DNA from 2 places in the Streptomyces sp. NPDC050658 genome. Region 1 is predicted to be linked to the other one. Evidence: predicted binding sites of a transcription regulator. Region 1 holds the regulator's gene; the other holds the start of a gene.
The links. Region 1 encodes HspR, which represses chaperone genes until heat shock. Its sites were predicted from a motif close to TTGAGNNNNNNNNNCTCAA; they were not measured.
Positions count from the first base shown of each region.

Region 2: the regulator HspR is predicted to act here: its motif matches at 12,991-13,009, upstream of lon (endopeptidase La).

Region 1 is NZ_JBITGM010000006.1:364,781-380,624, forward strand. It holds gene ACIBKX_RS22970 (sigma-70 family RNA polymerase sigma factor) at 1-402, opposite strand, end outside; gene ACIBKX_RS22975 (FAD-dependent oxidoreductase) at 413-1,660, opposite strand; gene ACIBKX_RS22980 (nucleoside deaminase) at 1,766-2,242, opposite strand; gene ACIBKX_RS22985 (hypothetical protein) at 2,253-2,765, opposite strand; gene ACIBKX_RS22990 (heat shock protein transcriptional repressor HspR) at 2,885-3,334, opposite strand; gene dnaJ (molecular chaperone DnaJ) at 3,336-4,535, opposite strand; gene grpE (nucleotide exchange factor GrpE) at 4,569-5,264, opposite strand; gene dnaK (molecular chaperone DnaK) at 5,264-7,135, opposite strand; gene ACIBKX_RS23010 (DUF1062 domain-containing protein) at 7,254-7,814, opposite strand; gene ACIBKX_RS23015 (GNAT family protein) at 8,021-8,563, opposite strand; gene ACIBKX_RS23020 ((Fe-S)-binding protein) at 8,766-11,048, shown strand; gene ACIBKX_RS23025 (FG-GAP repeat domain-containing protein) at 11,185-12,612, shown strand; gene ACIBKX_RS23030 (FG-GAP repeat protein) at 12,836-14,221, shown strand; gene ACIBKX_RS23035 (FG-GAP repeat protein) at 14,294-15,766, shown strand.
Region 2 is NZ_JBITGM010000005.1:205,026-220,869, reverse strand. It holds gene ACIBKX_RS19290 (helix-turn-helix transcriptional regulator) at 1-129, opposite strand, end outside; gene ACIBKX_RS19285 (DUF4097 family beta strand repeat-containing protein) at 131-1,009, opposite strand; gene ACIBKX_RS19280 (hypothetical protein) at 1,236-2,075, shown strand; gene ACIBKX_RS19275 (TetR/AcrR family transcriptional regulator) at 2,269-2,862, opposite strand; partial or broken gene ACIBKX_RS19270 (TIGR03620 family F420-dependent LLM class oxidoreductase) at 2,992-3,893, shown strand; gene ACIBKX_RS19265 (DUF6104 family protein) at 3,900-4,082, opposite strand; gene ACIBKX_RS19260 (multifunctional oxoglutarate decarboxylase/oxoglutarate dehydrogenase thiamine pyrophosphate-binding subunit/dihydrolipoyllysine-residue succinyltransferase subunit) at 4,254-8,075, opposite strand; gene ACIBKX_RS19255 (HAMP domain-containing sensor histidine kinase) at 8,341-9,420, opposite strand; gene ACIBKX_RS19250 (response regulator transcription factor) at 9,434-10,174, opposite strand; gene ACIBKX_RS19245 (spermidine synthase) at 10,241-10,918, opposite strand; gene ACIBKX_RS19240 (rhomboid-like protein) at 11,093-11,836, shown strand; gene ACIBKX_RS19235 (methyltransferase) at 11,873-12,892, opposite strand; gene lon (endopeptidase La) at 13,032-15,479, shown strand; gene ACIBKX_RS19225 (lysozyme) at 15,556-15,844, opposite strand, start outside.

The sequences.
Region 1 (15,844 bases):
GGGGTAGGAGAAGGCCTCGCGCAGGACGTATGCGGCCCGCTCGACCGGCGACAGCCGCTCCATCAGCGTCAGGACCGCCAGCGACACCGACTCACGCTGCTCGAACGTGTCGGCGGGGCCCAGCATCGGGTCGCCCTCCAGAAGCGGCTCGGGCAGCCACGCGCCCGCCGTCCGCTCGTGCCGCGCCTGCGCCGAGCGGAGCCGGTCGAGGCAGAGGTTCGTGGCGACCTTGGTCAGCCACGCCTCCGGCACCTCGATCCGCTCGCGCTCCGCGGCCTGCCAGCGAAGGAACGTGTCCTGTACGGCGTCCTCCGCGTCGGCGGCCGAGCCGAGCAGACGGTACGCCAGCGAGGCCAGCCGGCCCCGGCTGGCCTCGAAGCGGTCGACGGCAGCGCTGTCCATGCGGGGCAGCCTATGCGGCGGCCCTCACGCCGGCTGCCGCCCCGTCGGCAGGAACAACGGCAGACGGCACCAGGCGGCGCCTGCGCTTCGGCATCCCGAACGTGGGGTGCGCGATGCCGAAGCCCGCCCCCTTCAGCACACCCGACTTGAACCGCGTCGCCGTCCAGCCGCCCACGTACCAGCCCTTCGCCCGCACCTCCCCGTCCACCATCTGGAAGATCGCGTCCCGCCGCCCGAGGCTGATGTGGTTGCCGTAGTGCTTGAGCCCGACCGTCGGGATCTCACCGCCCGTCAGGCGCGCGATGATCGCCGCGGTCGCCTGCATGTTGGTGAAGCCCGCCGACGCGCAGGACATCGGCAGCGGGCGGCCGTTGTCGCCGACGGCGTAGACGCTGTCACCGGCGGCGTACACAGCCGGGTGCGAGACCGAGCGCATGGTGCGGTCGACGACGATCTGACCGGTCTCGGCGACCTCCAGGCCGCTCGCCGCCGCGATGGGGTGCACCGCGAACCCCGCCGTCCACACGGTCACATCGGCCGGCAGCGACGTGCCGTCGGCCGTGATCACCCGCGTCGGCTCGACCGCTTCGACGGTCGTGTGCTCGTGAACCGTGACGCCGAGCCGGTCGAAGGCCTGGCGCAGGTGGCGGCGGGCCTTCGGGGAGAGCCAGGCGCCCAGCTCGCCGCGGGCGGCCAGGGCGACGGAGAGGTCGGGCCGCGCCTCCGCGAACTCGGTTGCCGTCTCGATGCCCGTCAGACCTTCACCGACGACGAGTACGGTGCCGCCCCCGCCCAGCGCGTCGAGCCGCTCCCGCAGCCGCAGCGCCGAGGCACGGCCGGTCACGTCGAAGGCGTACTCGGCCGCTCCGGGGACACCGTTGTGGGCCACCGAGCTGCCCAGGGCGTAGAGGAGAGTGTCGTACGAGAGCTCGCCACCCCCATCGGCACCGTCACCCCCATCGGCACCGTCACCCCCACCCGCCACGTCCGCCAGCGCCACCTTCCCGCGCTCCGGGTCCACGCCCGTGACCCGCGCCACCCGCAGCCGCACCCCCGTGCCCGCGAAGACGTCCGCCAGCTTGCGGACCGCGAGGTCCTGGCCGCTCGCCAGCTGGTGGAGCCGCATCCGCTCCACGAAGTCGGGCACGGCGTTGACGACGGTGATGTCGACGTCGGCGGGGGAGAGCCTGCGGGCCAGGTTCCCGGCGGCGAAGGCCCCGGCGTATCCGGCGCCCAGGACGACGATGCGGTGCTTCATGGCGATGCTCCTGTCTCGTTCGCGTGCCCCTTGAACGGGACAGCCCTCCGATTGCTGACAGAAGCCGGCTGTGACGCCGGTCACCGACCCCGGCGCCCCGCCTCCTCACCCCCGCACATGCCCCCTGCGATGCAACCCCTTGATCTCCTCCGCCAGCTCCGCCGCCGGTCCCGCCACCACCGCACCCGGCACGATCTCCCCGATCGGGAGCGCACGGACCGGACCGGCCGGGACGTCCAGCTCCGCCAGCCAGGACGTCAGCTGGGCGCTGGACGCCGCGTAGACGATGCGGCCGAGGCCCACCCAGCCGTGGGCCGCCGCGCACATCGGGCAGTGTTCGCCCGAGGTGTAGACCGTGGCCGCCGCCCGCTCCTCGGGGGACAGCCGCTCCGCCGACCAGCGGGCGATCTCGAACTCCGGATGGCGCGTGTGGTCGCCGCCCGCCACGCGGTTGCGGTCCTCGAACAGGACCTTGCCGTCCGCCGACACCAGCAGCGAGCCGAAGGGTTCGTCGCCCGCGTCCAGGGCCTCCCGCGCCAGCTCCACGCAGCGGCGCAGATGGTGGAGGTCGCTCTCGGTCAGGGGGTTCACGTCAGGCATCGGACTCCGTCCACGTTCGCAGCAGTTCCTCGCGTTCCGCCGACCGCGGCGTGCCCCCCTCGTGGGCCCGCCCCCACTCCGCCATCGCCGTCAGCGTCGTATGCAGTGTGCCCGCGCCCTCGGTCAGCCGGGCGAGGAGCGCGCCGGAAAGGTCGTGCTCCGTACGGGAGTAGCCCGTCGCCGCCGCCGTGTACACCGTCAGGTCCGTCGTCCCGTCCTCGGCGTCCGTGACGGACAGCGTCATCGTCGCTGCCTCGTCGGAGCCGCCCAGGCCCACCGTGAGCGCCATGTCCACCAGCACGCCCACGTTCCGCTTCAGGGACTTCACGGGTACGTCCGACACGGTCAGCGCCCGTACGTCCTCCCAGGGCCAGAGGCCCGACTGCTTGTCGCCGAGCGCCATCACGCCCTCCGGCGTCAGCCGCACCCCGGGTGCCAGGCCCGACGGCTTCGCGCCCACGTACACATCGCCCTCGGCGATCCAGAACAGGCCCACCATGGCCATGGTGATCCCCCATTTCCCCCGGCAGAAAAGCCGTACACAACGTTCAGGTCGACCACCGCAACGCACGAAGGGGCCGGGAGGTTCCCACCTCCCGGCCCCTTCGTCACGTGCGTCAAGAACTACTGCTCCGGCGACCTCTTCGGCCGCCACACCACCAACGCGCTCGCCTGCTGCACGTCCTGGTACGGAACGAGATCGCGACGGTACGAGGCATGCACCGCCGCCTCACGTTGCTGCATCGCGACGGCGGCTCCCTCCACGGCCGCGGAGAGCTCCGCGACTCGGGACTGCAGCGCCGCGACCTGGTTCTCCAGCTCGATGATGCGCTTGATGCCCGCGAGGTTGATGCCCTCCTCCTGCGACAACTGCTGCACCGTACGCAGCAGTTCGATGTCGCGGGCGGAGTAGCGCCGGCCCCGGCCCGCCGTGCGGTCGGGCGAGACCAGGCCGAGGCGGTCGTACTGACGCAGGGTCTGCGGATGCAGCCCGCTCAGCTGGGCAGCGACCGAGATGACGTATACCGGCGTCTCGTCGGTCAGCTGGTAGGGATTTCGACGGCGGCCGTCCATCTCATGCTCCCTTCGCGGCCTGGAACAGTTCTGCCCGCGGATCGTCGTCCGCAGTCGCCTTGCGGTAGGACTCCAGGGCTTCCTTCGCCGAGTCGGTCAGAGACGTCGGAACCGACACCTCCACCGTCACCAGCAAGTCGCCCCGCGAGCCGTCCTTGCGGACCGCGCCCTTGCCCCGCGCCCGCATCGTACGGCCGTTGGGCGTGCCCGGCGGCAGTTTCAGTGTCACGGCGGGGCCGCCAAGGGTGGGGACCTTGACCTCGCCGCCCAGTGCCGCCTCGGCGAACGTCACCGGAACCGTCACCGTCAGGTTGTCGCCCTTGCGGCCGAAGACCGGGTGGGCGTCGACATGGACGACGACGTACAAGTCGCCCGCCGGGCCGCCCCGTTCACCGGGACCGCCCTTGCCGCGCAGCCTGATCCGCTGGCCGTCGCTGACGCCCGCGGGAATGCGCACCTGCATCGTGCGGGACGACTTCGCGCGGCCCGAGCCCTTGCAGACGTCGCAGGGGTCCTGGGCGATGAGCCCACGGCCCTTGCAGTCGACGCACGGGTCGGTGAGCGAGAAGCCACCGCCGCCGCCCCGCGAGACCTGACCGGTGCCGACGCAGGTCGGGCAGACCCGCGGGTTGCCGTTCTTGTCGCCGGTGCCGGAACACGCCTTGCAGGGCGCCTGGGAGGACATCCGGAGCGGCACCGTCGCGCCGTCCACCGCCTCCGTGAAGCTCAGCGTGACCTCGGACTCGATGTCCTGGCCGCGCCTGGGCTGCGTACGCGTGCCGGTCCCAGCACCCGCGCCGCCCCGGTTGAACAGGCCCCCGAAGACGTCACCGAGACCGCCCCCGAAGCCGCCGCCGGCGCCCGCTCCACCGCCGCCCTGGGCGCCGCCTCCGAAGAGGTCGCCCAGGTCGAAGTTGAACGAACCGCCGCCGCCCGCTCCAGGACCGGCCCTGAATCCGCCGTTGCCGAAGAGAGCACGCGCCTCGTCGTACTCCTTGCGCTTCTTGGGGTCCCCGAGGACGTCGTTCGCCTCGGAGATCTCCTTGAAGCGCTCCTCCGCCTTGGCGTTGCCCTTGTTGGCGTCCGGGTGGTTCTCGCGGGCGAGCTTCCGGTACGCCTTCTTGATCTCGGCCTCGGTGGCGTCCTTGGGGACGCCGAGGACCTTGTAGTAGTCCTTCTCGATGAAGTCCTTGGTGCTCATCCCCGACGTCCCTCCTCACTCATGTCGTTGCCGTCAGCCCTCGTCAGGGCCACCGGTCTCCTTGTCCTCCGCCACGTCGGCGGATTCCGCGGCCTCGGACTCGCCCTTGACCGTCTGCGCGCCCGGCTGCGGCTCGGCGACGGCCACCCGCGCGGGGCGGATGGTGCGCTCGCCGATCCGGTAACCCGGCTGCAGGATCGCCACGCAGGTCGTCTCGGTGACGTCCGGCGCGTACGAGTGCATCAGGGCCTCGTGGATCGTCGGGTCGAAGGGCTCGCCCTCCTTGCCGAACTGCTGGAGGCCCAGCTTGGCGACGACGGTCTCCATCGACTCGGCCACCGACTTGAAGCCGCCGACCAGCTCGCCGTGTTCGCGAGCGCGGCCGATGTCGTCGAGGGTCGGGAGGAGCTCGGACAGGAGGTTCGCCGCGGCGATCTCCTTGACCGTCACCTTGTCCCGCTCCACCCGGCGGCGGTAGTTCTGGTACTCGGCCTGGAGCCGCTGGAGGTCCGCGGTGCGCTCGTTGAGCGCGGTGCGCACCTGGTCCAGCTGGGCGGTCAGGCCCACGTCCTGGGCGGACGTCTTGCGTGCTGCGTCCCCGGCCGGGGCCGCCGGGCCCTCCTCGGTGGAGGGCTCGGCGGCCTTCGGCGCCGCGTCATCAGGGGTGGCGCCGGAGGGGACGTCGGACTCCTCGGCGTTCTCGCCGAAGCCCGGGGTCTCCTCGGTCATCAGGCGGCGCCGCCCTTCGCGTCACCGGGCTTCTCGTCGTCGACGATCTCGGCGTCGACCACGTCGTCGTCCTTGGACATGTTCGGGGCCTCGGCGCCCTCGGCACCCGGGGCCGCGCCCTCGGCACCCTGCGCGGCCTGCGCGTCCGCGTACATGGCCTGGCCCAGCTTCTGGGAGACGGCCGCGACCTTCTCGGTGGCCGTGCGGATCTCCGCCGAGTCCTCGCCCTTGAGCTTCTCCTTCAGCTCTTCGACGGCCGACTCGACCTCGGTCTTCACGTCACCCGGAACCTTGTCCGCGTTGTCCGCGAGGAACTTCTCCGTCTGGTAGACGAGCTGCTCGCCCTGGTTGCGGGACTCGGCGGCCTCGCGGCGCTTGTGGTCCTCGTCCGCGTACTGCTCGGCCTCCTGGCGCATGCGGTCGACCTCGTCCTTCGGCAGCGAGGAGCCGCCGGTGACGGTCATCTTCTGCTCCTTGCCCGTGCCGAGGTCCTTCGCGGTCACGTGCATGATGCCGTTGGCGTCGATGTCGAAGGCGACCTCGATCTGCGGGACACCGCGCGGGGCCGGCGGCAGACCGGTCAGCTCGAACATCCCGAGCTTCTTGTTGTACGCCGCGATCTCGCGCTCGCCCTGGTAGACCTGGATCTGCACGGACGGCTGGTTGTCCTCGGCCGTCGTGAAGATCTCCGACCGCTTGGTCGGGATGGTCGTGTTGCGCTCGATGAGCTTGGTCATGATGCCGCCCTTGGTCTCGATGCCGAGGGACAGCGGGGTCACGTCGAGGAGCAGGACGTCCTTGACCTCACCCTTGAGGACACCGGCCTGGAGGGCGGCGCCGATGGCGACGACCTCGTCCGGGTTGACGCCCTTGTTGGCGTCCTGACCGCCGGTCAGCTCCTTGACGAGCTCGGCGACGGCGGGCATACGGGTCGAGCCACCGACGAGAACGACGTGGTCGATCTCGGAGAGCTGGATGCCCGCGTCCTTGATGACGTTGTGGAACGGCGTCTTGCAGCGCTCCAGGAGGTCGGACGTGAGCTGCTGGAACTGGGCGCGCGTGAGCTTCTCGTCCAGGTGCAGCGGGCCCTCGGCGGAGGCCGTGATGTAGGGCAGGTTGATCGTGGTCTCCGTGGAGGAGGACAGCTCGATCTTGGCCTTCTCGGCCGCCTCGCGCAGGCGCTGGAGCGCCATCTTGTCCTTGGAGAGGTCCACGCCGTGGCCGTTGAGGAACTGCTTGACCAGGTAGTCGACGACGCGCTGGTCCCAGTCGTCACCACCGAGGTGGTTGTCGCCGTTGGTGGCCTTCACCTCGACGACGCCGTCGCCGATCTCCAGGAGGGACACGTCGAAGGTGCCGCCACCGAGGTCGAAGACGAGGATCGTCTGGTCGTCCTTGTCGAGGCCGTACGCCAGGGCGGCGGCCGTCGGCTCGTTGACGATGCGCAGGACGTTCAGACCCGCGATCTCACCGGCCTCCTTGGTGGCCTGGCGCTCCGAGTCGTTGAAGTACGCCGGGACGGTGATGACCGCGTCGGCCACCTTCTCGCCCAGGTACGCCTCGGCGTCGCGCTTCAGCTTCTGCAGGATGAACGCGGAGATCTGCTGCGGGTTGAAGCCCTTGTCGTCGATGTCCACCTTCCAGTCGGTGCCCATGTGGCGCTTGACCGACCGGATGGTCCTGTCGACGTTGGTGACCGCCTGGCGCTTGGCGACCTCGCCGACCAGCACCTCGCCGTTCTTCGCGAAGGCGACGACGGACGGCGTGGTCCTGGCGCCCTCGGCGTTGGTGATGACGGTGGGCTCGCCGCCTTCAAGAACGCTGACGACAGAGTTAGTCGTGCCCAGGTCGATGCCGACCGCACGTGCCATTTCGATTCCTCCAGAGGTACTACTTGAGTGGATCTGGCTCAAGGATGCACGAGAGGTTTCCCGGAGTCAACAGAGCTGAGTCTGGGCGACTCAACTCTTATCTCGCCCTTACGCGCAACTAGCGCTTCAGCGTGAAGGTGAAGTCCCCGGAGATCCGGCCGCTCAGCCGCGCCGCCGAGACGAGCTTTCCCTCCGCGATCAGCCGCTCGGTCCCGGCCCGCGAGAGGCCGCAGCCCTCGGCGATCAGCCGCACCGGGCGGACGGGAATCCGGGCTTCGAAACGGACTGACACGTCCATGGCCGCACCGTCACGGTCCGGTTGGTACGGGGCCGATCCGCCGGTGTCCAGGCGCCACGCGCCCGTCCAGTCGAGGGCGATGCGATTGCGGCGGCGTACGACCGGATCCTGGAGCAGCTCGGCCGCCAGAGCGGGATCGTTGCCGTGCATCCGGTCGAGGATTTCGGGCCGTACGGAGCGGACGTTGGCCCGCTCCCAGACCGTGAGCTTGGTGGTGTCCCCGCAGGAGACGCAGAGGGCGAGGAGCCAGGCGTCGAGGAGCCGGTGATTGGCGTTGACGCGGAACTTGCCGTCGGCCCGGAAGCGCCCGGAGGCGCAGCTGTGGCAGCGGCGAAGGACAAGAGGAAGGCAGGTGGGTATGACCACCCAGGTGGTGAGCACAGAAGTACACCGGTTCTGTGAGAAATCCGCAGAAAAGCAGCAAAAAGGAGCGCGGCGCACAGGGCGCGACGCGCGACAGATCAGCTCTCGGGAGGTCTCACGCGGTGTACAACGGCACGTCCTTGCCTAGACGACTCGGTCCGGCAGCACGGTAGGGGCGCCCGGCGGCGCGACGCCACAGGTTTTCGAGCGCCCCACGGGCCCCGCTATCCCTTCGGGGCGGCCTTCCACTCCTCGGCGAGGAGGCCGAGCAGCACCTCGTCCATGAATTCGCCGAGCACCCAGGCGGAGGAGCGCAGTACGCCCTCGCGGACGAAGCCGTTGCGCTCGGCGGAGCGCAGCATCCCGTGGTTGTCCGCCAGCGTCTCGATCTGCAGCCGTTGCAGGCCGCGTACGACAAAGCCGTAGTGACACAGCACGGCGACCACGTCGGTGCCGTAACCCTTGCCGCGGGCGGAGGGCAGCAGGCCCAGGCCGATGTGGGCGGTGCGGTTGTGGTTGTCGATGCCCCACAGGGTCGCGGTGCCGACCAGCGTGCCGCCGTCCAGCTCCACCACGGAGAAGGGGACGCTGCCCTGGTTGGTGTCGTCCACGAAGAGCCGCGGGTCCTTCGAGCCGGGCGTGATCGGCCGCCAGGGCCCGCCCTCGGCCCGCGATCCGTTGACCACGTCGTCGTAGAGCTCGGTCCGCAGGACCGGTATGTCCTCATCGTGCCGGGCGCGCAGCCCGACCGTGTTGCCCGTCAGCATGTGGGCTTCCTATCCGACCGGCCCGACCTGCGGCAACCAAATAGGCGGCCCCGAGAGGGCCCCGACGCGGCAAGGGTTGCCTGAGCGACGCAGATCACCGCCACGCTGGCTACAGTGCGGCGGAGTAAGTGGGTAGTCTCAGACGGACTGCATAAGTTACCGCTTAGTAATAGTTCGCCTCGCAGGCCCGAGGAGCCCCCAAATGCAACTCGCCGCGATCATCGTGTCGCTGGTCCTAATCGCGGTCGGCGTCGCGCTGTTCGGCCGTGCCATCGTGCAGATCTACCAGTTCATGCGGCTCGGCCAGAACGTGCCCGCGGGCACCCGCACCGATCAGCCCGTGCAGCGCACCGTCACCGTGGCCAAGGAGTTCCTCGGCCACACCCGCATGAACCGCTGGGGCATCGTCGGTGTCGCGCACTGGTTCGTGGCGGTGGGCTTCCTGACGCTGCTGCTCACGATCGTCAACGCCATCGGCCAGCTCTTCCAGGCCGACTGGCTGCTGCCGATCATCGGCGAATGGGCGCCGTACAACATCTACGTCGAGTTCATGGGCACGATGACCGTGCTCGGCATCCTCACCCTGATCGTCGTACGGCAGCTGAGCCGCCCCGACAAGCCGGGCCGCAAGTCCCGCTTCGCGGGCTCCAACACCGGCCAGGCGTACTTCGTCGAGACCGTCATCCTCGTCGTCGGCGTCTGCATCTTCATGCTGCACGCCCTTGAGGGCGCCCAGCACCACGTGGACAGCTACGAGGCGTCGTTCTTCATCTCGTACCCGGTGGTCTCGCTCCTCGACGGGCTCGACCTCTCCACGCTGCAGAACCTCACGTACTTCTTCGCGGGCCTGAAGATCGCGACCTCCTTCATCTGGATGATCACGGTCGCCCTGAAGACCGACATGGGCGTGGCCTGGCACCGCTTCCTCGCCTTCCCCAACATCTGGTTCAAGCGCGACGCGGACGGCTCCACCACCCTCGGCGAGCTGCAGCCCATGACGTCCGGCGGCAAGCCGATCGACTGGGAGGACCCGGCCGAGGACGCCGTGTTCGGCGTCAGCCAGATCGAGCAGTTCTCCTGGAAGGGCCTGCTCGACTTCAGTACGTGTACGGAGTGCGGCCGCTGCCAGTCGCAGTGCCCCGCCTGGAACACCGGCAAGCCGCTCTCCCCGAAGCTGCTGATCATGTCCCTCCGGGACCACGCGCACGCCAAGGCCCCCTACCTGCTCGCCGGCGGCGGCAAGGACATGGAGGGCAACGAGAAGGCCACCGAGGAGCAGCTCAAGGACGTGCCCGCGGCCGCCATCGCGGAGGCCGAGCGCCCCCTCATCGGCACCGCCGAAGAGAACGGCGTCATCGACCCCGACGTCCTGTGGTCCTGCACCTCCTGCGGCGCCTGCGTCGAGCAGTGCCCGGTGGACATCGAGCACATCGACCACATCGTCGACATGCGCCGCTACCAGGTGATGATCGAGTCCGCGTTCCCGTCCGAGGCGGGCACGATGCTCAAGAACCTGGAGAAGAAGGGCAACCCCTGGGGCCTGGCGAAGAAGCAGCGCCTGGAGTGGCTCAAGGAGCTCGACTTCGAGGTGCCGGTCGTCGGCAAGGACATCGAGGACCTCACCGAGGTCGAGTACCTCTACTGGGTCGGCTGCGCGGGCGCGCTCGAAGACCGCGCCAAGAAGACGACGAAGGCCTTCGCCGAGCTGCTCAACATCGCGGGCGTCAAGTTCGCGATCATGGGCGGCGACGAGAAGTGCACCGGTGACTCCGCCCGCCGCCTCGGCAACGAGCCGCTGTTCCAGCAGCTCGGCCAGGAGAACGTCATGGCGCTGAACATGGCGTTCGGCGAGGAGCTCGACGACGACGGCAAGGTCACGCCCGAGTCGGCCAAGCCGAAGACGGCGAAGAAGATCGTCGCCACCTGCCCGCACTGCCTCAACACCATCGGCAACGAGTACCCGCAGCTCGGCGGCGACTACGAGGTCATCCACCACACGCAGCTGCTCCAGCACCTCGTGGACGAGGGCAAGCTGCTCCCCGTCACGCCGGTCGAGGGCATCATCACGTACCACGACCCCTGCTACCTGGGCCGCCACAACAAGATCTACACGCCGCCGCGCGAGATCATCGGCAAGGTCCCGGGCCTCAGGAACGAGGAGATGCACCGCCACAAGGAGCGCGGCTTCTGCTGTGGCGCCGGTGGCGCGCGGATGTGGATGGAGGAGCGGATCGGCAAGCGTATCAACGACGAGCGAGTCGACGAGGCGCTGTCCACCAACCCGGACATCGTCTCCACGGCCTGCCCGTTCTGTCTCGTCATGCTGACCGACTCGGTCAACGGCAAGAAGAACGACGGCAAGGCCAAGGAGTCCATCCAGGTCGTCGACGTCGCGCAGCTGCTGCTTGAGTCCGTCAAGACCCCAGTGGACCCGGCCGGCGAGGCCGAGACCGCGGACGAGCCGGAGCCCGAGCCGGTGAAGTAGTCCCTGACACCAGCGCTTCAGGCCGGTTCCGCCCTTGTGGGCGGGACCGGCCTGTTGCGTCCTGGCGGAAGGGGAGCATCATGTGCAGGTTGTTGTGTCGCAGGGGTTTCAAGGGGCGGTCGAGGTCAGGGTGATGGTGGGCATGCGTGGCGACGGACGTGGCGACAGATGTGGCGACAGACCCGGCGGTATACGCGAGAGCCGCAGCGGTACACGCGGCACCTGCACCGCCCGGATACGGCTCACCGCCGCCGCCCTCGGCTGCGCCCTGCTGCTCGCGGGCTGCGGCAGCGACGGTGACGGCGACGCCGCCGGGCACCGTCCGGTCAGCATGGCCGACAAGGGCGAGGCGTCCGCGCGCCTGCCCGTACCCCGCGGCGACGGCAGCCGTGTCGCCGACGACTTCAACGGGGACGGCGCCCCCGACCTCGTACTCGACGATCTCGTGCACAGCGGCCACGGCGACGACGCGGGCATCGGCGTCGTCTACGGCACCCGGCGCGGACTGCGGCCCGGCGCGCGGCAGTTGCTGAGCGCGCGGGAGAACGGGGCGCGGACCAAGGGCGAGCTGCCCGCCGCGTTCGAGTCGGAGGCGTCCTGCGACCTCGACAAGGACGGCTTCACCGATCTGCTCGTCTCCACCGATCCGCCCTACGACGGCCTGGGCCAGCCGCCCGTGCCGCTGCAGATCCTCTTCGGCTCGCCCAAGGGCCTGACCGGCAAGGCCGTGAAGGTGAAGGTGCCCGCGCAGGCGCGGATCGGCAACGACTGGTCCGACCAGCCGGTCTGCGGCGACTTCGACGGGGACGGCGCGAACGACCTCGTGCTGCACGCGAGCGGCGCGCGGATCAGCTTCCTGCGGGGTCCCTTCAAGCGCAGCGGCGCCGCGCGCGCCGCCGGGAAGCCGCTGACCGCTCCGGGCAACGACCTCGTCACGGGCGAGGCCACGGACGTCGACTCCGACGGTTACGACGACGTCCTCGTCCGGAAGGCCGCCGGCGCGTCGGGCGCGGCCGCCTCCGCGCTCGTCCTGGGCGGCCCGAAGGGTCCCGCGGAGACCGGGGTGCTCTTCCCCGCCGGTACGGACGTCGCGTTCGGGCGGTTCGGCAAGGGCAAGGGGACGGACGCGGCGATCGCGGGCCCGTCCGGCGTCGCCCTCCGCTACGACGTGCCGGGCACCCAGCGGGACACGATGGAGGCGCGGCGGGTCTCGGTGGACGCGGGCGACCTCGACGGCGACGGCCTCAGCGAGCTGGTGATGAGCGGTGGCGGCAGCGGGAGCGGTGGCGGCGCGGGTGAGGTGCGGGTCTTCCGGGGGCGCGCGTCGGGCCTCGACGCGAACGCGTCGGCGACGGTGATTCCCTCGGCGAAGGGTTCGGACAAGGGCACGACGCAGGTGCTCGCCGTCGCGGACTTCGACGGGGACAAGCGGGCGGATCTCGTCCTGCGCACGTATCGCGGGGACGGGGCGGACACGGTGGGCGTATATCCGGGCGTACGGGGCGACTTGGTCGCGCGGAAACCGCAGCTGACGTTCTCTACGGGGGAGTTCGTGGGTTCGTAGGGGCGAGGGGGGCCAGCGGCGGGCGGCGGGCGGCGGGCGGCTGGTCGGGGAGTTGGGGTACGGGCTCGCCCGGCTCCCGACGCGCGGCCCGTCAGGGAGTTGACCAGCTCCCGGCGCCCGCCCGGTTCACCCGGACGTCACCTTCACGCTTCTCTCGCACAACCATTCGTACGCCTCGTCCGTCACATCCCCGGAAGCATTTCCCCACTCCCGGGAGTCCCACGTGCGCGTACGAAACCTGGCCATTGCCGCGAGCGTCGCGGCCCTCGCCGCAGCAGGGCTCACGCTGCCGCTCGCCGGGACGGCAACCGCCGCGTCCACGCTCAAGGACGACTACAACGGCGACGGCTACCGCGACCTCGCGATCGGCAACCCCGGCAGCAACTCCGTGACGGTGACCTTCGGTTCGGCGGACGGCCTCGCCGGGAACCGCGCGGACACGCTCACCCAGAACTCGATCCAGGTGCCCGGAGTCACCGAGCCCGAGGACGAGTTCGGCGAGAGCGTCACCAGCGGCGACGTGAACAGGGACGGCTACGCGGACCTGATCGTCGGCGCCCCCGGCGAGAAGGTGGAGGGCAGGCCCTCCGGTTCCATCACCATCCTCTGGGGAGGCCAGGGCGGCTTCACCGCGGGCGGCCGCGTCCTCAACTCCCCGGCCGACAGCACCGGACGCTACGGCGAGGCGGCGGCCTGGACCGACTTCGACGGCGACGGCGCGCCCCAGCTGACCGTGATCAGCGGCGACAACTGGTGGTACTACTCCAGCTACGGCGAGGACGGCCGCGTACACGGCCTCGAGGTCGACTTCATCCCCGAGGGCGCCCGCCTCGACGGCATGCTCGCGGGCAAGTTCAAGACCAAGGAAGGCACCGGCCTCGTCCTGTTCGGCGAGCGCGCGGACGGCGGCGCCTACACCGCGCACATGAACGGCGGCTTCGGCGACTACGGCTATCAGGCCGAGGTCCTCGGCGAGGGCGACGACCCGACGGCGACGCGCGACGCGGCCACCGCGGGCGACGTGAACGGTGACGGTTACGACGACCTGATCACCGGCAACTCCCGCGCGGGCAAGGGCGGTTCGGTCAGCGTCCGGCTCGGCGGCGACCGCGCGATGGCCGCTCCGGTGACGTACGACCAGGACAGCGCGGGCGTACCGGGCGCGGGCGAGGCGGGCGACGGCTTCGGCGCGTCCGTGGCCCTCGGCGACGTGACGGGCGACGGCTTCCCCGACCTCGCGGTGGGCGCGCCCGGCGAGACGGTCGGCACGGTGACCGGGACCGGCAGCGTCGTCCTGCTCAAGTCGTCGGCGGGCAGCTTCACTTCGGGCCAGTCCTGGCACCAGGAGACGGCGGGCGTACCCGGCGTCGCGGAGCCGGGCGACGGCTTCGGTACGTCCGTACGCCTCAAGGACATCAACAAGAACGGCAAGGCGGACCTGGCGACCGGTGCGACCGGCGAGGACATCGGGACGACGGCGGACGTCGGGGCGGTGTGGTCGCTGCGGGGCGTGTCGACGGGGCTGACGTCGTCGTACGCGACGTCGTTCAACGGGTCGGACTTCGGGGTCGGCGGGACGGGCACGGCGTTCGGGCGGACGTTGCGCTGATCCTGGCGGCAGACCCGAAGCAAGCCCCCACCTCAACCATCGCTATACATAAGTGAGTTGGAGAAGAGCCCCATGCCCGCAACGGCCAGGCAGCAGCACCCGCACCGCCGCCCCACGCGAACCAGGATCCTCACCGCGGCCGCCCTCTGCGCCGCCACCGCCCTCGGCGTCACCGGCCTGACGGCGGGCGGCGCGTCCGCCGCCGGGCCCTCGAAGCTCAAGGCCGACTACAACGGCGACGGATACGTGGACCTGGCGGTCGGCGTGCCGGGCGCGACGGTCGGCGGCAAGGCCAAGGCCGGTTACGTGAACGTCGTCTGGGGCGGCGCCTCCGGCCTCGGCAAGCACGGCTCGGTCAACGTCGGCCAGGGCACGGCTGGCGTCCCCGGCACGGTCGAGGGCAACGACCGCTTCGGCACGGCCGTCCACTCCGCCGACCTGAACGGCGACGGCTACAGCGACCTGATCGCCTCCGCTCCCGGCGAGGCCATCGACGACACCCCGGACGTCGGCACCATCTCCGTGCTGTGGGGCGGGGCCGGCGGCTTCACCAAGGGCGGCATCACGGCGGCCAAGGGCGGCGCCGAGGACTCCAGGATCGGCGGCGTACTCACCACGGGCGACTACAACGGGGACGGCGAGCAGGACCTCGTCTTCCCCATCGCCGGCGAGGAGGGCACGTCGACGATGATGCGCCCCGGCCCGATCACCGCGGCTTCGGACACCTCACCCGCGATGGTCGAGAACCACCACTTCGGCGGCCCGCGCGCGTACGCCTCCGGCGACTTCGACGGGGACGGCAAGGACGACCTCGCGGTGTCGTACAAGGGGATGGAGATCTCCGGTACGCGCGTCGTCAGCAAGGCGTCCGGGGAGTGGCAGAGCCTCTGGAGCACGGGGGATCACGGCACTTCGGTCGCCGCCGGTGACTTCGACGGGGACGGTACGGCGGACCTCGCGCTCGGCGGCGTCACGGCGAACCCGGAAGCCGAGTCCACCCTCTGCGAGGACCGGCTCGGCGGCGCGGTCCTCACGGTCTACGGCAAGCAGGGCACCGCGCTCGGCGGCGGCACCGCCTGCACGACGCAGGGTTCGCCCGAGGTCGGCGGCAACCCCGAGTCCGGCGACAACTTCGGCGTCTCCCTCGCGGTGGCCAACCTCGACCGTGACGGCATCGACGAACTGGTCGTGGGCGGCGACGCGGAGGCGGTGGGCACGGCGGCGGGCGCGGGCACGTACTGGGTCCTCGCCTCGGCCGGCACGGGCAAGTCCCTGGTAGGCCCGGCCTACAGCCAGAACTCCGCGGGTGTGGCTGGCACGGCGGAGGCGGGCGACCGCCTCGGCGCGGCGGTGGCCGCCGGCGACTACAACGGCGACGCGTACCCGGATGTCGCCGTGGGCGCACCGGGCGAGGACGCAGCCTCGGGCGGCGTCTGGTACGCGCCCACCCCCAAGGAGGGCCCCAACCCGGCGGTGACGTCGGTGACTCCGGGGAAGCTGGGCCTGGCGGGGGCGAGCGGGTACGGGTCGGTGCTGGCCCGGTAGCGGCACTGGCTCCCCGCCCGACCCACAACCGCAACGCACAACCGCAACCCGCAACCCATAGCCCGCAGCCCGCAACCC
Region 2 (15,844 bases), on a different contig from region 1:
CGAAGGGGCGTAGAGACCCTGGAAGCGCTCCTCCAGGAGGCGGATGACCTCGTAGCCGTGGCGTGGGGCCTCGTCGAGGAGTTTGAGCAGGTACAGGCGCAGTCGCCCGTGGGCGAACACGGGGGGCATTTCAGAACACCTTCTTCTCGGCCGGAGGCGTGGTCGGTGGGACCTCGTCGTAAGGATCTTCCTCTGTCGGCGACTTGCGCAGCAGCGCGACCGCCCCCGTCACCGTCGTCACCTTCAGGTCGCCGCGTCCCGAGCCGAGCCGGCCGCTGACCCTCTTCGCGCCCCACATGTCGCTGACCGCCAGCCCCTCGAACGCGTTGGACACCGAGCCGCCCGTGGTGTTCACCTCCACGTCCGCGTCCGCCGGATGGGGCAGCCGGACCGCCACCTCGCCCGACACGTTCGTCAGGCCGATGTCGGCCGGGGCGCCCACCGGATCGATGTCCACCATCAGCGAGCCGCTCACCGAATCCGCCCGAACGGAGGAGCCCGCGCCCTCGAAGACCGTGAGGTCGCCGGAGATCGAGGTGAACCGCAGGTCGCCGGTGATGCCCTGCGCCTCCACGTTCCCCGAGACCGTCTCGGCGGCCACCGGGCCCGTGAGGCCGACCAGGGTCGTGTCGCCCGTGACGCCCTTGACCTCCGTGGGTCCCTCGATGCCCGTGACGACCGTGGTCGCGCCGACGGAGCCCACCTCTACGCGGGCGCCGGCGGGGACGGTCAGGGAGATCACGGCTCGGCGCAGCCACTGCTGCCGGCCCTTGCGGTCGAACCGCTTGAGGAAGCCCTTCCAGGGCCAGTCGTCGTACGCGATGCAGACGGTGCCGCCCGTCTGGGTGACGGTCAGCGGGGAGCCCTCCAGCTCGGAGACGTCGAGCCGGACGGAATCCTCGTCCGTGCCCACCACGTTCACCGCTCCGTCGCCGACGCGCACCTGCACCGTGGTCACAGGGGCGTCGAACGAGAGCCGCCGGGGCTCGGTGACGGACCACTTCGACATCGGGCTGACCTCCTCGGGCGAGCCGGGGGCGGGCGGGCCGTGCGGCTCGCGGACCCCGGACAGGACACGCCATATCGCGTATCTGCAATACACGATATATCGCGGATGGGGAAAGTCAAGACCGGTCGCGACATCGGCCGCCGGGGTGGAGCCCGGGAGCCGGCCGCCGGGAGTGACGTTCTGCGCTGTCTGCGCTGAATGCGGTGGTTTGGCCTAGCGTGGGGCCATGTCGTCCGATGCCTCCGAGCGTGCCGAAGCAGGTGCGCTGTTGCTCTGCCGGGCCGAACCCGACGCGGTCGGACCCGCCGCCCGGCTGCTCCGCGAGCGGATGCTGCTCGCTCCGGCGGGGCACAGGTGGAGCGTCCTCGTGCCCGAGGGTAAGCCCTGGGCGCACGGCGAGGAGCCGGTGGACCGGGTGCTCACGGGGTGGGCGACCGCGCTCGCCGTAGGGGCGCCGTGGCCGGTGCTCGCCCTGTGGTGGGACTCCGACCGCTCCGGATACACGCTCGCGGCGGGTTTCCGGCGCACGGTCGGGTACGTCTGGCTGGCGAACGGGACGCCCGTCGGCGAGGACGAGGCGATGCGGACCTTCGCCGCACGCCTGGGGCTCGACCCCGTCCTGGACATGCAGGCGCTGGAGGTCCTGGGCCGCCCCGACACGGAGGCGGACGCGAGGGCGCGGCTCCTCGGGCTGCTCGCCGTCCTGACGCGGGCGGGGGTGTCGCTGCCCGCGGGCCTGGGCCCCGGAGAGCCCGCCGACCGGCTGCGGGCGGTGGCGCGGGTGCTGCCGGGGGTGCGGCAGGTCGAGTGGTCCGGTTGGCGGGACGCGGTCCGCGCCGAACTGGACGTCGTGGAGCGCGGCAGCCTGGGCCCCTGGCTGCGCGGCCCCCGGGCCCGAGCCCTGGCCGCGGCCCAGCTGGCCGCGGGCCTGCCCCTCGCGGTCTGGGGCATGCACCGCCGCAGCGGCGGCTGGGCGGTGGCGGGTGCACTGCTCCTGGTGCACGGGGCGCTGGGTTTCGCGTACGACAGAGTGCGGGCGGCCGACGCCGGGTCTTGGCGGAGCTGAGGGCCGGCGGCGGAACTTCCCGCCGTCGCGCGCGGGGCCTTGGCGGGCGGGCGCGTGTGGCGCACGTCAGGGCGGCGGCCCCTGGCTGGGCGGTCCCCGCCGTTCACACGCGGCACCCCGGCGGTCGGGTGCATCTGGCCGGCGTCAGGTGACGCCCCCGGTGTGCGGCAGTGATCAGCGGGTGTCTCGCCCCTCAATCCCCCCCGTGAATCCCATCCAGCGCCAGCCCCAGCAAACGCCCCGGCTGGCCGGGATCTGTTGTGGTGGCCGGGGTCGACAGGGCGATTCCCACCACTAGTTGGACCATGTCGGCCGGCAGCAGGTCAGCACGGGCCGTGCCCTCCCGTTGCGCGCGGGTCAGCAGTGCGGCGGCCGCTTCGTGGATGCGCTGGTGGCAGTCCGGGTCGAGGGAGTGCGCGGCCTCCAGCTCCTCCAGCATCAGCGTGCCGCCCAGGCCCTGGTTCACGCGCGCGTGGTCGAGGAAAGCGCGGAGCCAGGTGTCCAGGGCCTCGTCCGCGGGGGCGGCGGCCAGCGCGGCCGCGCGTGCGCACAGCGCGTCGACGCGGTCCTCCAGTACGGCCGTCAGCAGCGCCGCGCGGTGCGGGAAATGCCGGTAGAGCGTGCCGGGGCCCACCCCCGCGCGGCGGGCGATCTCGTTCAGGGACGCCTCGGGGCCCGCCTCCGCGTACGCCTCCCGCGCGGCCGCCACGATCCGCTCGCGGTTGCGCAGCGCGTCCGCGCGGGGCTGCCTGGTGGTCGTCCCGCGTTCCTTGGTGTCGTCGGCCATGGCCCCATCCTCTCCTTCTCGCGCAGCACCCCGGGCGGGGTGGCCATCCGGAGAACTTCTCCGTATCGTAGCCATGGTCATCCGGAGAGGTTCTCCGGAACGGGGTGATGTGACACAGGGGAGTGCGGCATGGGCGGTTCGCCGGGGCGTGTGGGGATCTGGACCTTCGACTTCGAGGGGCAGCCGGCCGGGCGCGTGCGTGAAGCGCGGCGGAGATCGAGGAGTTGGGATACGGGGCGCTCTGGTACGGCGAGGCGTTCGGACGCGACTCCGTAGGGCATGCCTGGCTGCTCCTCGGGGCGACCCGGCGGCTCGTCGTCGCGTCCGGCATCGCCAACATCGCGTACAGGGAACCCATGGCCATGGCGATGGCGGAGCGCACCCTGGGAGAGGCCCACCCCGGCCGCTATCTGCTCGGCCTCGGCGGCCACCGGGTCGACGAGACCGTCCCCGAAGTGGACGGCTTCCCCGTCCCCACCCGCGGCAAGGCCCTGACGACCATGCGCCGCTACCTGGACGCCATGGACGCCGCCCCCGCACACGGACCGGTCCCCGACCCGGCCCCGCACCGCGTACTCGCCGCGCTGGGCCCGAAGATGCTGGGCCTCGCGGCGGAACGTACCCATGGGGCCCACACGTACTTCGTGACCGTCGGGCACACCGCGCTCGCCCGCAAGATCATGGGCCCGGACGCCTACCTGGCGGTCGAGCAGGCCGTCGTACTGGACACGGACCCGGAGCGGGCCCGCGAGACGGCCACCCGGCATGTCGCGATGTACGTCGAGAGCGCCCCGCACCAGGCCGCGAACGTACGGAGGATGGGGTTCGGTGACGCGGACACCGCGGGCGGCCCGAGCCGCCGCCTCGTCGACGCGATCGTCGCCCACGGAGACGTCGACGCCCTCCACGCGCGCGTGCAGGAACACTTCGCGGCGGGCGCGGACCACGTCTGCGTACAGGTGCTCACCGGTGAACCGGGCGCACTCCCGCTGTCTCAGTGGCGCGAGCTGGCCCCCGCGCTCATCGGGTAGCGCGCCCTACTCGTCCTCGTCCTCGTCGTCCAGCCGCGCCAGCCACGTCGCGAGCCGCTCGACCGGGACCTCGAAGTCCGGGTTGAGGTCCACGAAGGTACGGAGCTGCTCGGCGAGCCACTCGAAGGTGACCTCCTCCTCGCCGCGCCGCTTCTCCAGCTCCTCGATGCCACGGTCGGTGAAGTACAAGACAGGCTCCGCAATCGGACGATGTGCTCAGGACGTCCAGGATAAGCCGATCAGGACAGGCCGATACGCCGGGCCGGTACGCCGGTACGCCGGTACGCCGGTACGCCGGTGGGCCCGGCTCCGAGCGACAAGCGCTCGGGGCCGGGCCCACCCACGTACGACAGCCGAGACCTAGGCCTCGAACACCTCGCGCACCAGCTGCTCCTGCTCCTGCTCGTGGCGCTTCTTCGAGCCCACGGCCGGGGACGAGCCGTGCGGCCGCGAGATGCGGCGCAGACGCTCGCCGTGCGGGATGTCCGCGCCGACCGCCAGGTCCAGGTGGTCGATCAGGTTGAGGGCGATGAAGGGCCACGCGCCCTGGTTCGCCGGCTCCTCCTGCGCCCACAGGTACTTCTCGGCGTTCGGGTACTTGGCGATCTCCGCCTGGAGCTCGGCACCCGGCAGCGGGTACAGGCGCTCGATGCGGATGATGGCCGTGTCCGTGACGCCGCGCTTCTGGCGCTCCGCCTCGAGGTCGTAGTACAGCTTGCCCGCGCAGAAGACGACCTTGCGGACCGCCGCCGGGTCGACCGACGCGTCGCCGATGACCGGGCGGAAGCCGCCCGTCGTGAACTCCTCCGTCTTCGAGGCCGCCGCCTTCAGGCGCAGCATCGACTTCGGGGTGAAGACCACCAGCGGCTTGTGGTGCGGGTTGTGCACCTGCCACCGCAGGAGGTGGAAGTAGTTCGACGGCAGGGTCGGCATCGCGACCGTCATGTTGTTCTGCGCGCACAGCTGGAGGAAGCGCTCGATGCGGGCGGACGAGTGGTCCGGGCCCTGGCCCTCGTAGCCGTGCGGCAGCAGCAGTGTGACGCCGGAGTGCTGGTTCCACTTCTGCTCGGCGGCCGAGATGTACTCGTCCACCACCGTCTGCGCGCCGTTGACGAAGTCACCGAACTGCGCTTCCCACATCACGAGGGACTCGGGGCGGGCCAGCGAGTAGCCGTACTCGAAGCCCATCACCGCGTACTCGGACAGCAGCGAGTCGTACACGTTGTAGCGCGCCTGGTCCTCGGAGAGGTACAGGAGCGGCGTGAAGTCCTCGCCCGTCTCACGGTCGATGAGCACCGCGTGGCGCTGACCGAACGTGCCGCGACGGGAGTCCTGGCCCGACAGGCGGACCGGGGTGCCTTCCAGGAGCAGCGAGCCGATGGCGAGGGTCTCGCCCATGCCCCAGTCGATCGTGCCCTCTTCGACCATCGTCGCGCGGCGCTGCAGCTGCGGCAGCAGACGCGGGTGGACGGTGACCCGGTCGGGGATGTTGACCTGCGACTCGGCGATCCGCTTGACGACCTCCTGGGAGATCGCCGTGTCCACGTTGACCGGGAACTCGGCCTGCGGCTCCGGCACATGGGCCTCGGCGGGCTGCGAGATGGCCTCGCGGACCTCCGTGAAGACCTTCTCCAGCTGGCCCTGGAAGTCCTGCAGCGCCTGCTCGGCCTCTTCCAGGGTGATGTCGCCGCGACCGATGAGGGACTCGGTGTAGAGCTTGCGCACCGAGCGCTTCTTGTCGATCAGGTCGTACATCAGCGGCTGCGTGAACGCCGGGTTGTCCGACTCGTTGTGACCGCGGCGGCGGTAGCAGATGAGGTCGATCACGACGTCCTTGTTGAACGCCTGACGGAACTCGAACGCGAGCCGCGCGACGCGGACGACGGCCTCGGGGTCGTCGCCGTTCACGTGGAAGATCGGCGCCTCGATCATGCGGGCCACGTCCGTGGCGTACATGGAAGAACGCGACGACTCCGGGGCGGCGGTGAAGCCGACCTGGTTGTTGATGACGATGTGGACCGTGCCGCCCGTGCGGTAGCCGCGCAGCTGCGACATGTTGAGCGTCTCGGCGACCACACCCTGGCCCGCGAAGGCCGCGTCACCGTGCAGGGCGACGGGCAGGACCGTGAAGTCCGTGCCGCCCTTGTTGATGATGTCCTGCTTGGCGCGGGTGATGCCCTCGATGACCGGGTCGACCGTCTCCAGGTGGGACGGGTTGGCCGCGAGCGAGACCTTGATCTGCTCGCCGTCCAGGCCGGTGAAGGTGCCCTCGGCGCCCAGGTGGTACTTCACGTCGCCGGAGCCGTGCATGGACTTGGGGTCCATGTTGCCCTCGAACTCGCGGAAGATCTGGGCGTACGACTTGCCCACGATGTTCGCGAGGACGTTCAGGCGGCCGCGGTGGGCCATGCCGATGACGACCTCGTCCAGGCGGGACTCCGCGGCGCTGTCGATGACGGCGTCGAGCAGCGGGATGACGGACTCGCCGCCCTCCAGGGAGAAGCGCTTCTGCCCGACGTACTTCGTCTGGAGGAACGTCTCGAAGGCCTCGGCGGCGTTCAGCCTGCGCAGGATGCGCAGCTGCTCCTCGCGCTCGGGCTTCGTGGCGTGGGTGCGCTCGATGCGGTCCTGGAGCCACTTGCGCTGCTTCGGGTCCTGGATGTGCATGAACTCGATGCCGGTGGTGCGGCAGTACGAGTCGCGCAGGACGCCGAGGACGTCGCGCAGCTTCATCATCGACTTGCCGGCGAAGCCGCCGACCGCGAACTCCCGCTCCAGGTCCCACAGGGTGAGGCCGTGCTCGGTGATGTCCAGGTCGGGGTGCTTGCGCTGCTTGTACTCCAGCGGGTCCGTGTCGGCCATGACGTGGCCGCGGACGCGGTAGGAGTGGATCAGCTCGAAGACGCGGGCGGCCTTCGTGACGTCGTCGTCGTGCGAGGCGTCGATGTCCTTGAGCCAGCGGACCGGCTCGTAGGGGATGCGCAGCGCCTTGAAGATCTCGTCGTAGAAGTCCTGCTCGCCCAGGAGCAGGTTCGCGACGATCCGCAGGAACTCGCCGGAGGCGGCGCCCTGGATGACCCGGTGGTCGTAGGTCGACGTGAGCGTCATGACCTTCGAGATGCCGAGCTTGTTCAGGGTGTCCTGGGAGGTGCCCTGGAACTCCGCGGGGTAGTCCATGGAGCCGACGCCCATGATGACCGACTGGCCGGGCATCAGACGCGGGACCGAGTGGACGGTGCCGAGGCCGCCGGGGTTGGTCAGGGAGACCGTCACACCGGTGAAGTCGTCCATGCCGAGCTTGCCGTCGCGGGCGCGCCGGACGATGTCCTCGTAGGCCTGCCAGAACTCGAAGAAGTTCAGGGTCTCGGCCTTCTTGATGCCCGCGACCACGAGCTGGCGGTCGCCGTTGGGCTTCACCAGGTCGATGGCGAGGCCGAAGTTGATGTGCTCCGGCTTGACCAGGGTGGGCTTGCCGTCCTTCTCCGTGAAGGAGTAGTTCATCGACGGCATGGCCTTGATGGCCTGCACCATCGCGTACCCGATGAGGTGCGTGAAGGAGATCTTCCCGCCGCGGGCGCGCTTGAGGTGGTTGTTGATGACGATGCGGTTGTCGAAGAGCAGCTTCACCGGGACCGCGCGGACCGACGTCGCCGTCGGGACCTCGATCGAGGCGTTCATGTTCTTCGCGACGGCGGCGGCGGGGCCGCGCAGCGTCGTGTACTCGGGACCGGCCGGAGCCTCGGTCGCGGGCGCGGCCTTGGTGGCCGCGGGCTTCGCGACGGCGGCCTTCGCGGGCGCCGCGGCGGGGGCGGCCTGTGCGGTGCCGCCCCCTGCCGGGGCCGCTGCCGCGGGCTTCGCAGCGGGGGCTGCGGGCGCGGCAGGCGCGGCGGGAGCCACGGGTGCCGGAGCGGCGGGCGTGGCGGGAGTGGTGGTGGCCGCGGCCCCCGCGGCCGCGTCACCCGCCGGCTTCACCGGGGCCGCGGCGGTGGCCGCCGCTACTCCCGGCTTGTAGTCGGCGAAGAAGTCCCACCAGGCTCGGTCAACCGAATTCGGGTCCTGGAGGTACTGCTGATAGATCTCGTCGACGAGCCACTCATTGGGACCGAAGGCGACGGCAGGGTCCTTGCCCTGCCCGTCTTGGTCGGTCGAGATGCTCGAGTTACTGGGGGACTGTGGCGACACGGCGGTAACCGCCCTCTTCCGCTTCACAAGGTGATGGACAGCGGAAATAAAGGCTACGCCTCCATCGCCGTCAGGTGCAGACCGGGCCCGTCATCCGTCGCGTAAGTCACACTGGATGAGGGGTTTCGGTGACGTAAATGGCGGGAAACAAGCCAGGTTCCGCAACGCCAGATGGCCGCGCGGGGCCTCCCCTGCGCGGCGCCTTCACCCGGGCGCGCTCTCGATGCGCCCGCGAATCGCTTCCGCTTCGAACCCTACGTCAACTTCACACTTCGGGCAGGCCCGGAAGGGTGACGCGGATCCGGCAGCCCCGAGGGGATTCGGCCACCCCGATGTGCCCGCCGTGCAGATCCACCGCCCAGCGCGCGATGGCGAGGCCGAGGCCCGTGCCGCCGTCGCTGCCGGGGCCCTGCACGGGGGTGCCGCCGTGGCTGCCCCGGTTGAAGCGCTCGAAGACCTTGTGCCACTCCGACTCCGGGATGCCCGGGCCCTCGTCGAGGACCTCCAGGTCCAGGGACTCGGGGTAGACGCCGCGCCGGGCGCGCACGGTGACGCGGCCGTGCGGCGGGCTGTGCTTGACCGCGTTGTCGATGAGATTCGCCACGACCTGGTGCAGCCGCTCGGCGTCCGCGTGCGCGGTCAGCTCGGGCGGTGTCACGTCCAGGTGCAGATGGACGTCCGTACGCGTGTGACTGCCGGAGCCCGACGCGATGCCCGCCCGCGCGGAGGCCACCATGTTGGCCTCCTTCAGCACGCCGGACAGATAGGGCCACACCTCGAAGCGGCGCGCCTTCAGGGGTACGACGCCGTTGTCGAGCCGGGAGAGGTCGAGCAGCGTCTCCACGAGCCGCCCGAGCCGCTCCGTCTGCTTGAGCGCCGTACGCATCGTCTCCGGGTCGGCGGCGGAGACTCCGTCCACGACGTTCTCCAGGACCGCGCGCAGCGCCGCGATGGGGGTGCGCAGCTCGTGCGAGACGTTGGCGACCAGCTCCTTGCGCTGCTGGTCCTGGGCCTCCAGGTCGTCCGCCATGCGGTTGATCGTGGTGGCCACGTCGCCCAGCTCGTCACGCCGGTCCGCGCCCTGCGCCCGCCGCGTGTAGTCGCCGTGCGAGACGGCGCGGGCCACCGCGTTCATCTCGTCGAGCGGCGCGGTGAGGCTGTGCGCCACGAACTGCGTGATCAGCAGCGTGGCGATCACCGAGAAGACGGTGATGAAGCGCAGCTCGGTCTCCGTCTCCATCGCGACCATCAACAGGCCGGTCGTGATGAAGACCGACACGACCACCAGGGCGCCGAGCTTGGTCTTGATGGAGAAGGGCCGCAGTCCCGCGAATGGCCTGGTCATCGGCTGCCCGGCCTCACGGGGTCGGGGTCTCCAGGGCGTACCCGACGCCGTGCACCGTGCGGATCCGCTCGGCGCCGATCTTCCGGCGCAGCGCCTTGATGTGGCTGTCCACGGTCCGGGTGCCCGACGCGTCCGCCCAGTCCCACACCTCGGCGAGCAGCTGCTCGCGGGAGAGGACCGCGCGGGGGGTGTTGGCCAGGCAGACCAGGAGGTCGAACTCCGTGGGCGTCAGGTGCACGTCCTCGGAGCGGACTCTGACCCGCCGCTGGGCGTGGTCGATCTCCAGCTCGCCGAGACGCAGGATGCCGCTGCGCGGCGTGGTCGCGGCGAGCGCGGCCCGCTCGACCCTGCGCAGCAGGACGTGCACCCGCGCCGCCAGCTCCCGCATGGAGAACGGCTTGGTCATGTAGTCGTCGGCGCCGACGCCGAGCCCGACCAGCATGTCCGTCTCGTCGTCGCGCGCCGTCAGCATGAGCACCGGAACCGGCCGCTGGGCCTGCACCCGGCGGCACACTTCAAGCCCGTCGAAGCCCGGCAGCATGATGTCCAGGATCAGCAGGTCGGGCTGCCACGCCTGCGCGGTGTCGACCGCCGCCGGGCCGTCCCCGGCCGTTTGCACAACAAAACCCTCGGCACGTAGCCGGGCGGCGATGGCGTCGACGATCGTCGGGTCGTCCTCGACCACCAGAACCCGGCGCTGGGCGCCTGGCATCGCGGCCGTCGCTCCGTTGTGGGAGGTGTGTGTCTGCTCCATCGCCCCGCCCCTGACACTGATCGCTTGTGTTCGGTCAGCAGGGTACGGGTCGCGAAGGCACCTCGGCTACGCAGCCCTGACGCCGAGATGAACCACGTCGGGTACGCCTCGGGCAACGGGGATCTCTTCGGCTCGTACCGACTGGAATCCGGCATTCCGTAGAGCGAAGTCGAAACTGGACGAGGGCTGCGCGGACCACACGGCGAGCACTCCTCCGGGGTTCAGCCGGGCATGACAGGCGGCCAGACCGGCGGACGAGTAAAGGGAGTTGTTGTCCTCCGTCACGGTCCAGTCGGGCCCGTTGTCGATGTCGAGACAGAGCGCGTCGTAGGTGTCGGGCGCTTCATGGACGTACTCGACGAGGTCCGTATGCAGAATCTCCGTACGAGGATCGGCGAGGGCGGCGCCGGAGAACTCGCCCAGCGGGCCCTCGCGATGCCAGTCGATGATGGCCCCCTCGCGCTCCACCACGGCGATACGGCCCCAGCGCGGGTCCGCCGCCGCGTGGGCGAGCGAGAAGCCGACGCCGAGCCCGCCGATGAGGACGCCCGGTCGCGGGCGGCCGTCGAGGGCGTCCAGGGCCGCGTCGATCAGCAGCCGCTCCGAGCGGCCGTCCGAAGTGTCCATCAGGAAACAGCCGTTGGCGATGATCTGCAGCAGCTCACCGTGGCGCCGCAGCACGACCTCGCCGTACGGGCCCTCGCGCCGGTCGACGACGACGGGGGCGGTGGTGTGGGTGTGCATGGCGGCCAGCGTATGGGGGAGGCGATGCGTCGGCCGGGCACCGCGGGCGGACAATGGGGGCGGACGCGTAAAAGCCCTGTGAGGTTGATGTGATTTCCGCCTCACGTGGCGCCGATCATAGACAGCGCCCGAAATCTCGGCATTGGGTGGACGGGACGGAAGGAGCGCCGCACCGTGAACCGGAGTTCTACGGCTGCCCCCGCGGCACCCGAGGAGACCGCCCGCCCCACCCTGGACGGCATCCCGGCACAGCGGGGACCCGCGACGGCTCCGGCCCGCCCCCGCCGGGTGTCCCCGTGGCGCGGGCTGCGCCCCTGGCACCTGCTTCCGACTCCGACGGGTACGCCTTTCACCTTCGGGTACGCCGTGGTCCTCGCCGCCACTTCCCTGCTCGCGCAGCACGCGGACCCGGAGCTGGTCTCGACCCTGCAGCAGGGTTCGAGCACGGACGTGGCCCACCTGACCCAGCAGCCGTTCCTCGTCCTGGTCGCGAGCGCCCTGTGGATAGCGGGCGGCATAGCGTCGCCGTACGCGATCGGCTTCCTCCTCGTCCTGACGGCACTGGAACGCCGGATCGGCGCGCTGCGCACGGCGGGGGTCTTCCTGCTCGGGCATGTCGTGGCCACCCTCGCCACGGAGGTACCGGTCGGCTTCTCGGTCCTGGCGGGTCATCTCCCGGAGAGCTCCCTGCACCGCCTCGACTACGGGATCAGCTTCGGGGTGGCGGCGAGCGTGGGCGCGCTGACCGGCCTGTTCCGCCCGTGGCTGCGCTGGGTGGTCCTCGCGGCCTTCGGCGGCATGCTCCTGGAAGACCTGATCGCCTTCACGGACCCGCTGACCAACTGGGGCCACCTGCTGGCGCTGCTGATCGGCGTGGCGACATGGCCGGTGGTACGGCGGTGGCGGCAGCCCGTCTGAGTGCGGGCCGCCGCGATCACCCGCCACCTCCACCGACTACCCGGTCACCCCCTCCACCACCGACGGAAACGCCCGCGTCGGCAGGACCCTGTTGAGGTTCAGGCCCGCCGCCCGCAGGAGTTCCGCGAACTCCGGGCGGGTGCGTTCCTGGCCGTCGACTATTGCTGCCATTGCCACGTCCAGGGCCTTTCCTGGGTGCGGCTCGTTTCCGGACGGCAGAACCGACTCGACGATCACTATGCGCGCGCCCGGCGCCATCGCCTCGCGGCAGTTGCGCAGGATGCGTACGCAGGCGTCGTCCGGCCAGTCGTGCAGGACGTGCTTGAGGACGTAGACGTCGGCGCCCGCGGGGACCTCGGTGAAGAAGTCGCCCGGGATTGCCTGCCAGCGGCCCGCCAACTCCTTGTCGTCGCCGAGGATCTGGCTGCTCACCGCCGGCGCCTGGTCCAGGAGTACGCCGTGGAGTGCGGGGCGGCGGCGCAGTACCGCGCGCAGGAGCCCGCCACGGCCGCCGCCGACGTCGACGATCGTGCCCCGCTCCGGGAAGGGGTACGTGTCCGCGATCACCTCGTCTATCGGGGCCGAGAGGGACGTCATGCCGTCGTCGAACAGGTTCCGTAACTCCGGATCCGTCGCCAGGTGCGCGAAGAACGGCTGCCCGAAGATCCGCTCGAACGACGGGCCCGCCTTCCGCACCGTCTCCTCCAGACCCGCCGACGTCCGCTGGAACGTCTCGTCGGTCAGCATCAGGATCATCGCGTGCTGCGAGTGCGGGACGTCCGTGCGCAGGGCGTCCGCGAGTGGCGTCAGGTGGAACGTGCCCGTCTCGTCCTCGCGGAAGATGCCGCGCGTCGCGAGGTAGCGCAGGACGCGGCCCAGATGCTCCGGGTGTGTGCCGGTCAGGGCGGCCAGGTCCTTCGGGGTGCGCGGGGCGGACGCCAGGTGATCGGCTATCCGGCAGCTCGTCGCCGTACGCAGTGCCGCCGAGAAGAGGTGCCCGAGGGCGTGCTCCATCAGCAGGCCTGCGTAGTCGAGGTCGTTCTGCGGTGACTCCACTTGGATCCCTCCGAAAGGACGAATGGGCGAAGTACCCACCGTCCCAGCGATCGCTCACAGCGAACAGACCCGGGGGAACATTCATGGGCTCATGAGCATTGAGTCGGTATAGCTCAACTTGAATGCCGAAAGGGAGATCATGGCTTCGACGTCCACACCGCTCACCCTGCCCGTGTTGCCGCTCGACGACGAGGTCGTGCTGCCCGGCATGGTGGTTCCGTTCGACCTTTCCGATGCCGACGTACGAGCCGCGGTGGAGGCCGCCCAAGCGGCCGCCCGTTCCAGTGGCAGTAGCAGCAAGCCGCAGGTCCTTCTTGTTCCGCGCATCGACGGGACGTACGCCGCGACCGGCGTCCTCGGCACCGTCGAGCAGGTCGGCCGGCTCTCCGACGGCGACCCCGGCGCGCTGATCCGAGGCCGCGGCCGCGTACGCATCGGCGCCGGGACCACCGGGCCCGGAGCCGCGCTCTGGGTGGAGGGGCTCAAGGTCGACGAGACCTTGCCCGAGCCTTCCCCAAGTTCTCAACTTCGTTCGAACAGGGGAGCCCCCATCCCCGGCGCGGTCGCCGAGCTCGTCACGGAGTACAAGGCGCTCGCCACCAGCTGGCTGAAGAAGCGCGGGGCCTGGCAGGTCGTGGACCGCGTCCAGCAGATCGAAGATGTGTCCGCCCTCGCCGACAACTCCGGGTACTCGCCCTTCCTCTCCACCGAACAGAAGATCCAGCTCCTGGAGACCGACGACCCCGCCGCCCGGCTGAAGCTCGCCACCGAGCAGCTCCGCGAGCACCTCGCCGAGCAGGACGTCGCCGAGTCCATCGCCAAGGACGTCCAGGAAGGCGTCGACAAGCAGCAGCGCGAGTTCCTGCTGCGGCGCCAGCTGGACGCCGTACGCAAGGAACTGCGCGAACTCAACGGAGAGCAGGAAGGCGAGGAGTCCGACGACTACCGTGCCCGTGTCGAGGCCGCCGATCTGCCGGAGAAGGTCCGCGAAGCAGCCCTCAAGGAGGTCGACAAGCTGGAGCGCGCGAGCGACCAGTCGCCCGAGGGTTCCTGGATCAGGACCTGGCTCGACACCGTCCTCGAACTGCCGTGGACCGAGCGGACCGAGGACGAGTACGACATCCGGGGCGCGCAGAACGTGCTCGACGCCGAGCACGCGGGCCTGGAGGACGTGAAGGAGCGGATCACCGAGTACCTGGCGGTGCGCAAGCGGCGCGCGGACCGGGGGCTCGGCGTGGTCGGCGGGCGGCGCGGCGGCGCCGTGCTCGCCCTCGTCGGTCCGCCCGGCGTCGGCAAGACCAGCCTCGGCGAGTCCGTCGCGCACGCCATGGGGCGCAAGTTCGTGCGGGTCGCGCTCGGCGGCGTACGCGATGAGGCCGAGATCCGCGGACACCGGCGTACGTACGTCGGAGCGCTGCCCGGACGCATCGTGCGGGCCATCAAGGAGGCCGGGTCCATGAACCCGGTGGTGCTGCTCGACGAGATCGACAAGGTGGGGTCCGACTTCCGGGGCGACCCGGCGGCAGCGCTGCTCGAAGTCCTCGACCCGGCGCAGAACCACACCTTCCGCGACCACTACCTGGAGGTGGAGCTGGACCTGAGCGACGTCGTCTTCCTCGCCACCGCCAACGTCCTCGAAGCCATCCCGGAGGCCCTGCTCGACCGTATGGAGCTCGTCCGGCTCGACGGCTACACCGAGGACGAGAAGGTCGTCATCGCCCGCGACCACCTGCTCCCGCGCCAGCTGGAGCGTGCGGGTCTCGGGGAGGGCGAAGTGGCCCTGGACGAGAGCGCGTTGCGCAAGCTCGCGGGGGAGTACACGCGAGAGGCGGGCGTACGCAATCTGGAGCGCTCCGTCGCCAGGCTGCTCCGCAAGGTCGCCGCCCAGCATGAACTGGGCGAGCGGGAGCTGCCGTTCACGGTGACGGACGAGGATCTGCGGGGTCTGATCGGGCGGCCGCACCACGTGCCCGAGTCCGCGCAGGACCCGGCCGAGCGGCGCACGGCGGTGCCGGGTGTCGCGACCGGGCTCGCGGTCACCGGGGCGGGTGGTGACGTCCTGTTCGTGGAGGCGTCGCTCGCCGATCCGGAGACGGGCGCGTCGGGTCTTACCCTGACCGGTCAGCTGGGTGACGTGATGAAGGAGTCCGCGCAGATCGCGCTCTCCTTCCTCCGCTCGCACGGCGCCGAACTGGAGCTGCCCGTCGGGGACTTGAAGGAGCGGGGCGCGCATGTGCACTTCCCGGCCGGCGCGGTCCCCAAGGACGGGCCGAGCGCGGGCGTCACCCTGACGACCGCCCTCGCCTCGCTGCTCAGCGGGCGGCTCGTCCGTACGGACGTGGCCATGACCGGCGAGGTCTCGCTGACCGGGCGGGTGCTTCCGATCGGCGGCGTCAAGCAGAAGCTGCTTGCCGCGCACCGGGCCGGGATCACCACGGTGATCATCCCGAAGCGGAACGAGGCCGACCTGGACGACGTCCCCGCGGAGATCCTCGCGAAGCTGGACGTGCACCCGGTCACGGATGTCCGCCAGGTGCTGGAACTGGCCCTGACGGAGGCCGAGGTGAGGGTGCCGGCCGCCGCGTGACGGAGGCGGTCGGTGGAGGAAGGGCCCGGGACCCCCGCGAGGGGTGTCCCGGGCCCGCTCACGTCATGCGCGTCGCTCAGCCGTTGGCGAGCGCCACCACCCTGTCGAGGGCGCCGTTGAACTTGTTGTGGTCACCGACGGTCGGGCCCGTCGAGGTGTACTGCCACATGGTGTAGAAGCCCCAGCCGGCCGGCAGCTCGCCGGGCGCGCTGGCGTAACGGGCGATCCACAGCGGGTTGTTGACGGCGAAGCCGCCGTAGTTGCCGGTGCACTGCTTCCACCAGCTGGTGGCGGTGTAGATCACCGCGTGCCGGCCGGTGCGGGCCTTGTACTGGTTCAGGAAGTCACGGATCCAGGTGACCATG